Regions from separate parts of the Sphingobium mellinum genome, predicted to be linked through region 2. Evidence: riboswitches for the same ligand, from Rfam matches in the RefSeq annotation. Region 2 holds a riboswitch; each other region holds the start of a gene.
The links. A riboswitch is a leader RNA that binds a small molecule or an ion and turns the genes downstream of it on or off. The one in region 2 is predicted to bind cobalamin.

Region 1: another riboswitch for cobalamin. It lies ahead of AAC640_RS09785 (HoxN/HupN/NixA family nickel/cobalt transporter); the one in region 2 lies ahead of AAC640_RS04200 (TonB-dependent receptor).
Region 3: another riboswitch for cobalamin. It lies ahead of AAC640_RS09775 (DUF1636 domain-containing protein); the one in region 2 lies ahead of AAC640_RS04200 (TonB-dependent receptor).
Region 4: another riboswitch for cobalamin. It lies ahead of AAC640_RS03110 (TonB-dependent receptor plug domain-containing protein); the one in region 2 lies ahead of AAC640_RS04200 (TonB-dependent receptor).

What each region holds. Positions count from the first base shown of each region.
Region 1 is NZ_JBANRK010000006.1:78,919-81,113, reverse strand. Features, by position in the region: gene AAC640_RS09785 (HoxN/HupN/NixA family nickel/cobalt transporter) at 1-846, opposite strand, end outside; cobalamin riboswitch at 1,004-1,231, opposite strand; gene AAC640_RS09780 (alpha-amylase family glycosyl hydrolase) at 1,438-2,195, opposite strand, start outside.
Region 2 is NZ_JBANRK010000001.1:820,674-822,868, forward strand. Features, by position in the region: gene AAC640_RS04195 (fumarate hydratase) at 1-778, shown strand, start outside; cobalamin riboswitch at 944-1,186, shown strand; gene AAC640_RS04200 (TonB-dependent receptor) at 1,389-2,195, shown strand, end outside.
Region 3 is NZ_JBANRK010000006.1:76,661-78,855, reverse strand. Features, by position in the region: gene AAC640_RS09780 (alpha-amylase family glycosyl hydrolase) at 1-778, opposite strand, end outside; cobalamin riboswitch at 865-1,053, shown strand; gene AAC640_RS09775 (DUF1636 domain-containing protein) at 1,244-1,654, shown strand; gene cobT (nicotinate-nucleotide--dimethylbenzimidazole phosphoribosyltransferase) at 1,651-2,195, shown strand, end outside.
Region 4 is NZ_JBANRK010000001.1:609,055-611,249, forward strand. Features, by position in the region: gene AAC640_RS03110 (TonB-dependent receptor plug domain-containing protein) at 1-1,328, opposite strand, end outside; cobalamin riboswitch at 1,500-1,741, opposite strand; gene mobA (molybdenum cofactor guanylyltransferase) at 1,807-2,195, shown strand, end outside.

The DNA of each region.
Region 1 (2,195 bases), on a different contig from region 2:
CTCGATCCCGGCGATGAGCAGCGCGACGAGGGCGGAAACCAGCGTGATGGTGATGTTGTAGTAGAGCTTGCGGATCGGCTTCACGAACGCCCATTGATAGGCGCCCATCATCAGCGCCCCGTCGGCGGTGTCGATGAGCGCCATGCCCGCCGCGAACAGTAGCGGGAAGATGAGGATGGTGGAGAGCGAGAGGCCGCTGGCCGCCTGGCCTGCGGAGAGGCCGAGGATCGCGACCTCTGTCGCGGTGTCGAAGCCGAGGCCGAAGAGGAAGCCGAGCGGCGCCATGTGCCAGCTGCGCGTCACGAGGCGGAAGACCGGGCGGAAGAGGCGCGAAAGCAGCCCGCGATTGCCCAGCAGCATGTCCATATCTTCGTCGACATAGGTGCCGCCGGCGCGGACATGGCGGAAAGTCCCGAGCACGGAGCGCAGGATGATGAGGTTCATGGCGGCGATCGTGAAGAGAAAGGTGGCCGACACGATCGTCGCCACGGTCCCGCCGATCGACCCCGCCGCCTCAAACCCGCTCAGCGCATTGGTGGCAATCGCGATGCCGACGGCGGCGATCAGGACGATGGCGCTGTGGCCGATGGCGAACCAGAAGCCGACCGTCAGCGGGCGCTGGCCGTCCTGCATCAGCTTGCGCGTCACATTGTCGATGGCGGCGATATGGTCGGCGTCAACGGCGTGACGCAGGCCAAGGCTCCAGGCGAGAAGCGCGGTGCCAAGCATCACCGGCTGGGTGGCGAACAGCAGGAAGGCCCAGAGCCAGAGCAGAAGATTGGCGCTGATAAGCGCGGTGAAAAGGCCGGTCGCGCGGCGGCGAAGGGCCAGGGAATCAGCGGTCATGCGGGTTTGTCCCCGTCGGCGTCAGCGAAACCGGACGGAAGCCGCCTTCATGCCGGGCGGACGCCTGAAAAGCGCCCGGCATGCGGACAGCAGCTCCCGCTGCGTCAAGCGTCGCTCAGACGGAGTACCGTGCCGCGGCCATCCCCTGGACCAAGGCAAGAGCGACCAGACGCAGGCAGGTTTCCTGGCTCACGGGTCACAGCTTGGCGCATGGCCTTCCCAGACCTCGCATGATTTAGCGTCCGGCCCAGTGGCTGACCTTCCGACGGGACGGCAGGTCGCTATGCGTTTCGCTCACCGTTTACAGTTGCAGGGACAGCTGCGGATTCATCACCGCATTCCCTATTAAGCCCCTTGCGGGGGCACCGGCGCGATCAGTGAAGGATGGGCGAACCCAGCCTTCGGCGGCAGTCATAGTGGGCGCGCGCGGCAAAGGAAAGTGGGCAAGCGCAGAATGTTACGAGGGCGACGTTGGGCGAAGTGATCGACCTGGAGCATAGCCCGATCTGACTGGCGGATTAGGCTCAATTCATCTTGTATTTTCGGCATTTTCCAAGTCAGCAGATGATGCTGTCTGCTTCGAAAAATGCTCTACTCGCGGATGAACAGCGCGCCATAGGGGGGGAGTCCGCCTTTGCCGCCGCCATTGACCGCCGCGAGCACGGTGCCGTCCGACGCGACAGGGTCCGGCCAGGGGACGGCCTGGCCTGACAGGTTGAAGGCGCAAAGCAGCGCCTGGTCGCCCGCCACCCGGCGGAAGACGAGGCGGTTGTCGTCGGCCAGCAGCAGGTCGAGCCGGCCGTACCGCAGCGCGGGAGTGTCGCGGCGAAGGGCCAGCATCGCGCGGGTGAAGTTCAGCAGAGAGTCGGGGTCGGCTTCCTGTGCGTCGACCGCCTTTGCGAGATTTTCCTCGCCCGGCGGCAGCCAGGGCGGGGCGGTGGAAAAGCCGGCCTCGCTGGCGCCTGCTTCCCAGGGGATAGGGGTGCGGGCGCCGTCGCGTGACAGGGTGAGCGGCCAGTTGGCGATGGCTTCGGGGTCTTGCAAGCGGTCGAACGGGATGTCGACCTGCGTCAGCCCCAGTTCCTCGCCCTGATAGAGGATGGGGTTGCCGCGCAGGGCGATGAGCAGCATCAGCTTGAGCCGGGCGAAGGCCGGGCGGTCCCGCGCCGCGCACCAGCGGGACAGGGCGCGGGGCGCGTCGTGATTTTCAAAGGCCCAGCTCGGCCAGCCCATGCCCGGCTCGTCGGGCCAGAGCGCCACCGTGTCGGCGACCAAAGCCGGGGTCAGCGCGCCAGCGTAGAGGAAGTCAAAGCCATAGGCGCTGTTGAGGCGCTTGTCGCCGGCGGTAT
Region 2 (2,195 bases):
GGGCGGCCTGTCCACCATCCTCGACGTCAAGATCTACGATTATCCCTGCCATGCGGCCGGCAAGCCGGTGGCGATGATCCCCAATTGCGCGGCGACCCGTCACGCGCATTTCACGCTGGATGGGTCGGGTCCGGCCTATTTGGAAGCGCCGAAGATTTCCGAATGGCCGCAGGTCGACTGGAAGCCGAGCAAGGAAGCGATCCGCGTCGATCTCGACACGCTGACCCCCGACGTGGTGCAGAGCTGGAAGCATGGCGACCGCCTGCTGCTCAACGGCAAGATGCTGACCGGCCGCGACGCAGCGCACAAGCGCATCCAGGACATGCTGGCCAAGGGCGAGCCGCTGCCGGTCGATTTCAAAGGCCGCGTCATCTATTATGTCGGGCCGGTGGACCCGGTGCGCGACGAAGTGGTCGGCCCCGCCGGCCCCACCACGGCGACCCGCATGGACAAGTTCATGGACATGATGCTGGAACAGGGCCTCGCCGCCTGTGTCGGCAAGGCCGAGCGCGGTCCGGCGGCGACCGACAGCATCGCAAAGCACAAGAGCGCCTATCTGATGGCGGTCGGCGGCGCGGCCTATCTGGTGGCGCGGGCGATCAAGGCGGCCAAGGTGGTCGGCTTTGAGGACCTTGGCATGGAAGCGATCTACGAATTCGACGTGCAGGACATGCCGGTGACCGTCGCTGTCGACAGCGACGGCCAGAATGTCCACCGCCTGGCCCCGCTGGTGTGGCAGGAAAAGATCCGCAAGGAGCATCTGCTCGAAGGCGCCTGATACCGGGCTGATCGACGACAAAGAGGCGCCGCTCGTGAAATTCGGGCGGCGTTTTTTTTGAAGGGGCTGGCTGAAAGTAAGTCTGGTTCCAACCTTGCAGACCAGACGGCTTGTCAGTGCGCCAGCGCCGGGATAAGAGCGGCGCGTCCGGGCTTTGCAAATGGGTCGGACAAAGATCGCGCCGGTGCCTTGCAAGGGGCTTAATAGGGAACACGGTGAGAAGGGCGACCTTCGAATCCGAGGCTGTCCCTGCAACTGTAAGCGGTGAGCGCGATGTACATGCGCGGCGGGACATGGTTCCTCGCCGTCAGCCACTGGGCCGGACGCTAAATCCTGCGAGGCCTGGGAAGGCCGTGCATCGCGCGATGACCCGTGAGCCAGGAGACCTGCCGGCGTCTGGTCGCTCTTGCCTTGGCCCAGGGGATGGCCGTGGCCCGGTATCTTTCCGTCTGAGCGACGAACGAGCGGTGGAGGCCGCATCGGTTCGCGCGGTGGTCGCCTGGGGCGTCCGGCTGCCGACGCGTGCCGACCGTCGTCGATAGTCGGCCATGCGCCGATGGTCGCGCACGGCAGGCCTCCGCCAGCCAGTCGCTGACGCCGGGGACCGAATATGAAATCGAACATACAGACCTTCGCGCTGGGCGTGGCCGGCATTATCGCCGCCTTGGGTACGCCTGTCTTTGCCGCTGATGATGAAGGCGCATCCACTTCTGGCGAGGACACGACCGCCGCGAGCGAAATCGTGGTATTCGGGCGCGGTGAGGCGAAGATCGGCACCGCCCACGCCGCCAGCGAGGGCAGCGTCGCCGGGGCGGATTTGCTGGTCCGCCCGCTGCTGCGCGTCGCGGAACTGCTGGAGGCCGTGCCCGGCATGGTCGCGGCACAGCATTCGGGCAGCGGCAAGGCCAACCAATATTTTTTGCGTGGTTTCAATCTCGACCACGGTTCGGATTTCACCACCTATATTGACGGCGTGCAGATGAATTTCCGCACGCATGGCCACGGCCAGGGTTACCTCGATCTCAACGGGTTGATCCCCGAGATTGTCGCGCGTGAGGATTTCCGCAAAGGTCCCTACCGCGCTGACGGCGGCGACTTCGCGTTGGCGGGCGCGGCCTACATGACGACAATTGACGGGTTCGACAGGCCCTGGGTCGCAATTGAAGGCGGCTCTTACGGCTCGCGTCGGGTTGCCGCAGGCGGGACGATAAAAGGCCTGGGCGCGGGCGACCTGACCCTGGTCGGACAGGCGAAGCGCTATGACGGGCCGTGGCAGGAAGCCGAGCGGTTGCGTCACTATTCAGGCTTCGCCAAATATGTGATGCCTGCGGGCGCGGGTACGGCGGAAGCGACGTTCCACGGCTATCGCGCGACCTGGCGGCCGACCGAGCAGATCCCCGAGCGCATCATCGGCAGC
Region 3 (2,195 bases), on a different contig from region 2:
AGCGATCGCACAGTGCGCGGATGCGCTCGACGAAGCCCACGACATCGGGGTGCGACTGGCTGTAGCGGCGGATCTGGTAGTCGAAGGGGCGGGTGCGCGGCTTGCCGTCATCAGGCGCGGGCGGATTGTCGCGCAGGGCGGGATCATGCATCGCATGGTTGAGCGCGTCGAGCCGGAAGCCGTCCACCCCCCGTTCGAGCCAGAAGCGCATCGCGTCCAGCAGCGCGTCCTGCACCTTTGGATTGTGCACGTTGAGCTGCGGCTGGCTGGCAAGGAACTGGTGCATATAATATTGCCGCCGCCGCGCGTCCCAGGTCCAGGCCGGGCCGCCGAAGACCGACTGCCAATTGCAGGGCGGCGTGCCGTCCGGTTTGGGATCGGCCCAGACATACCAGTCGGCCCTGGCATTGATGCGGCTTTCCCGGCTTTCCCGGAACCAGTCATGCTGGTCGGAACTGTGGGCATAGACCTGGTCGATCGTGACCTTGAGGCCCAGTGCGCGCGCGCGGGCGACCAGCGCGTCGAAATCGTCGAGCGTGCCGAAGATCGGATCGACTCCGCAATAATCGGCAATGTCATAGCCAAAGTCGCGCATCGGCGAGGTGAAGAAGGGCGAGATCCAGATGGCGTCGGCGCCCAGCCGCGCGATGTGGTCCAGCCGGCGGGTGATGCCGGCGAGGTCGCCAATGCCGTCGCCGTTCGAATCCTGAAAGCTGCGGGGATAGATCTGGTAGATGACGGCGCCCTTCCACCAGGGCTGATCGGCGCTAAGGGTCATGGCTGGCGGCTCCCGAGGCTGTGCAGGTGCAGCATACACATCGGCGCGCATCCATCTAGCGCTTGCGGGACCGGCTCGGTCCGATTATCAGCGCGGTCGCGACAGGTTCCCCCAAAGGGATGAAAAGGGAAGTCGGGTCAAGCCCGCGCTGCCCCTGCAACTGTGAGCGGAGAGCGGATCGGCCACATCTGCCATTGGGACTGATTCTGTCCCGAGAAGGCGGCCGGACGCGCTGACCCGCAAGCCAGGAGACCTGCCTGACGCAGTCGTTCTTCGACCGGCCAGGGTGTGCCGGACGAACGGGGCTTTCCCGCAGAGCGACAGCCATTGCCTTGCCGGCCCGGCCGTGCGGGGAACGCGGTCCCATCCGCGTTTCCGTGCCGCCTGTCCGGCCGGGCTTGATCGTGTCGGAGGCGGAAGCAGAATGACCTTTTATATCATCCCGGTCGTGGGAGGGCGCCGCTGATGCTGCGGCCCGTTCCCCCAAGTGCGTCGGTCGTGGTCTGTTCGACCTGCCGGCTTTCCGCCGACGAGCGCGAGGATGGCGAGGGGCGGCGCGGCGGCGCGCTGCTGGCCCAGGCCCTGCGCGACGTGCAGGGAAGTGAGCCGGATGCCTATGCCGACATCGTGGTCGAGGAGATGCCGTGCCTCTTCGCCTGTCAGCGTCATTGCACCATCCATGTGCGCGGGCCCGGCAAGGTCGGCTATGTGCTGGGTGACTTTGCCCCCGATGCGGCGGCGGCGCGGGCGATCCTGGACTATGCGGCGCGCCATGCGGCGAGCGAGCAGGGAGTGGTGCGCTATGCCGACTGGCCGGCGGGCGTGAAGGGCCATTTCATCGTGCGCGTGCCGCCCGAAGGCTTTGTCTGCTCATGATGCGTTTCGAGAGCAGGGCGGCGTTCGCGCGGGCGCTGGCGGCGCTTCCACAGGCGGAAGGCGACGCGATCGCGGCGGCGGCGGCGCGGCAGTCGGTGCTGACCAAGCCTGCGGGTTCGCTCGGCCGGCTGGAGGAGATCGCGCTGTTCATGGCGGGGTGGCAGGGGCGCGAGCGGCCCCGCGCCGACCGGATCCGCATCGCGGTGTTCGCGGGAAATCATGGCGTGACGGTGCGCGGGGTCAGCGCTTTCCCTTCGGCGGTGACGGCGCAGATGGTCGCGAATTTCGAAAGCGGCGGCGCGGCGATCAATGCGCTGGCGCGGGCCTGCGGCGCGGAGTTGCGCGTCGTGCCGATCGCGCTGGACCGGCCGACCGCCGATTTCTGCGAAACGCCGGCGATGAGCGAGCAGGATTGCCTCGACGCGCTCAACGCCGGCGCGGCGATGGTGGAGCGCGAGTGCGACCTGCTGATCGTGGGCGAGATGGGGATCGGCAACAGCACGGCCGCCGCCGCGCTGTGCGCGCAACTGCTGGGGGGCGC
Region 4 (2,195 bases), 210 kb from region 2:
GCGCGATTGCCGTCGAGCCGCTGGTCGATGCCGATGTCGTAGCTTTTCGACCGTTCGGGATCGAGTGTGGAATTGCCGCTGAAGCTGTCATAAAGCTGATAGAGCGACGGCGCCTTGAAGCCCTCGCCATAGCTGGCACGAAAGTTGGTCTGGCCTTCATTGGGCGTATAGTTGGCGTTGGCGCCCAGCGTGGTCGCGCCACCAAATTGGCTATGGTCGTCATGGCGCACACCGCCGGTGAGCGACAGGCCCGTCAGGGGCTTGACGACGGCCAGAGCATAGACGCTATCGATGTTCGCGCGATGGCTTTCCGTCGAGCCGAAGCCGGTGAAGTCATAATCGGGCCGCTCATGCTCATAGCCGAAGATCAGCTTGGCCTCGTCGATGGGCTGATAGACGCCTTCATATTCGAATCGCAGGTCGGTGCCCGAATAGCCATAGTCGCCAAAGGGGGAAAAATAATCGCGGTCATTGCGGAACCAGGTGACGGCGGCGCGCTGCGTCAGCTTGCCGTCGAACAGCGCGAGATTGAGGCCCGCATAGCCGACATATTGGTCAAGCTTGCTTCGGTCGGTCGTGTCAGCAGGCGCGCCGAAGAAAATGTCGGTGTCGAGATTGGCGTGGATATAATAGCCGCGCAGGTCGAGGCTGAGATTGTCAGTAAAGGCAAGCTTCAGCTTGGCGTTGGTGGCGATATTTTCATAACCGTCCTTTTCCGTGCCACCCTTGGCAGCGGAGATGCCGTCAGTGCGGAAATAGGCGACGCCCGCGCCGCCGGACGCGATGCCGCTGGTGCCCGACACATCGGCCTTGGCATTCAGCGTATCGGCGTAGCCGTAATCGACCGAGGCGCTGCCACCGAAGCCCTCCTTTGGCTGGCCGGTCATGATATTGACGACGCCGCCGATCGCCTGGCTGCCGTAAACGACCGAGTTGGAGCCGCGCAGGATTTCCACGCGACGGATATTCCCGGTCAGCAGATTGCCGAAATCATAAAGATCGCCGATGCCGCTGGGATCATTGACCTTGACGCCGTCGAGCAGCACCAGCGTCTGCGTCGTTTCAGCACCACGGATCGAGACGCCTGTGACGCCACCCACGGCGTCGGCGCGGTTGAAGCGGACGCCCGGCGTGGTGGCAATCAGGTCCGCGATGCTGACCGTCTGGCGCGTTTCGATGGTCTTTGCGTCAATGACGGTCACCGCCTGGCCGACTTCGTCTCGTGGCTGTTCGATGCCCAGCGCGGTGACGATGATTTCGTCATTGTCCTGCGCGAGCGCGGGCGTGGCGGCGAGCAGCGCCAGCAGCGAAATTCCGGTTTTCATCATTATATGTCTTCCCTGAGCGTCACGCGACTTCAGGCAGGGGCTTCCGAACGAACGGTCGGCATGCTGGAAAGGGAGACGCCAACGCCCCGCCCCGCGCACCGATGCGGCCCCCGCCGCTGGCGTCGCTCAGACGGAAAACACCGTGCCCGGACCGATCCCTGGGTCCGAGGCAAGAGCGACCATGCGCCGGCAGGTCTCCTGGCTCACGGGTCAAAGCGCTCATGCACAAGCCTTCCCGGGCATTGTCGCCCAGTGGCCGGTCCCCATGGCTTCCCCTTTTGAAAGCATGGGTCCCCGTGCATCGCGCTCACCGCTTACAGTTGCAGGGACAGCCGCGGCATAGGGCGAACACAGTTCGCCCGCACCGCATTCCCTTTTCAGCCCATTCGGGCACCGGCGCGATCTTCTTGTGTCAGCGGTTGCCCGCTCACCCGGCGCGCCATAAGGGAAAGTGGGGCTCATGCCAAGGAGGCGATGCATGCGATTGCTGGGAGCGGTGCTGGCGGGCGGACGATCCAGCCGCTTCGGCAGCGACAAGGCGCTGGCGATGCTCAACGGGCGGACGCTGCTGAATCACGCGGTCGCCTCGCTCGACCCTCATGTCGACGCCATCGTCATCTGCGGCCGGGAGGTGGCGGGACTGACCAGCCTTCCGGACCGGCCAGCCCCGGACCTGGGCCCGCTGGGCGGCCTCAACGCAGCGCTGCATCATGCGCTTTCCCAGGGCTATGACGCGGTGCTGACGACTGGATGCGACATGCCGACCTATCCTGACCACCTGCCGCAAGCGCTGGTTGGCGAAGGCGCGGCGGTGCTCGGGGGGCAGCCACTGGCGGGGTTCTGGCCGGCCTCACTCGCTCCCGAACT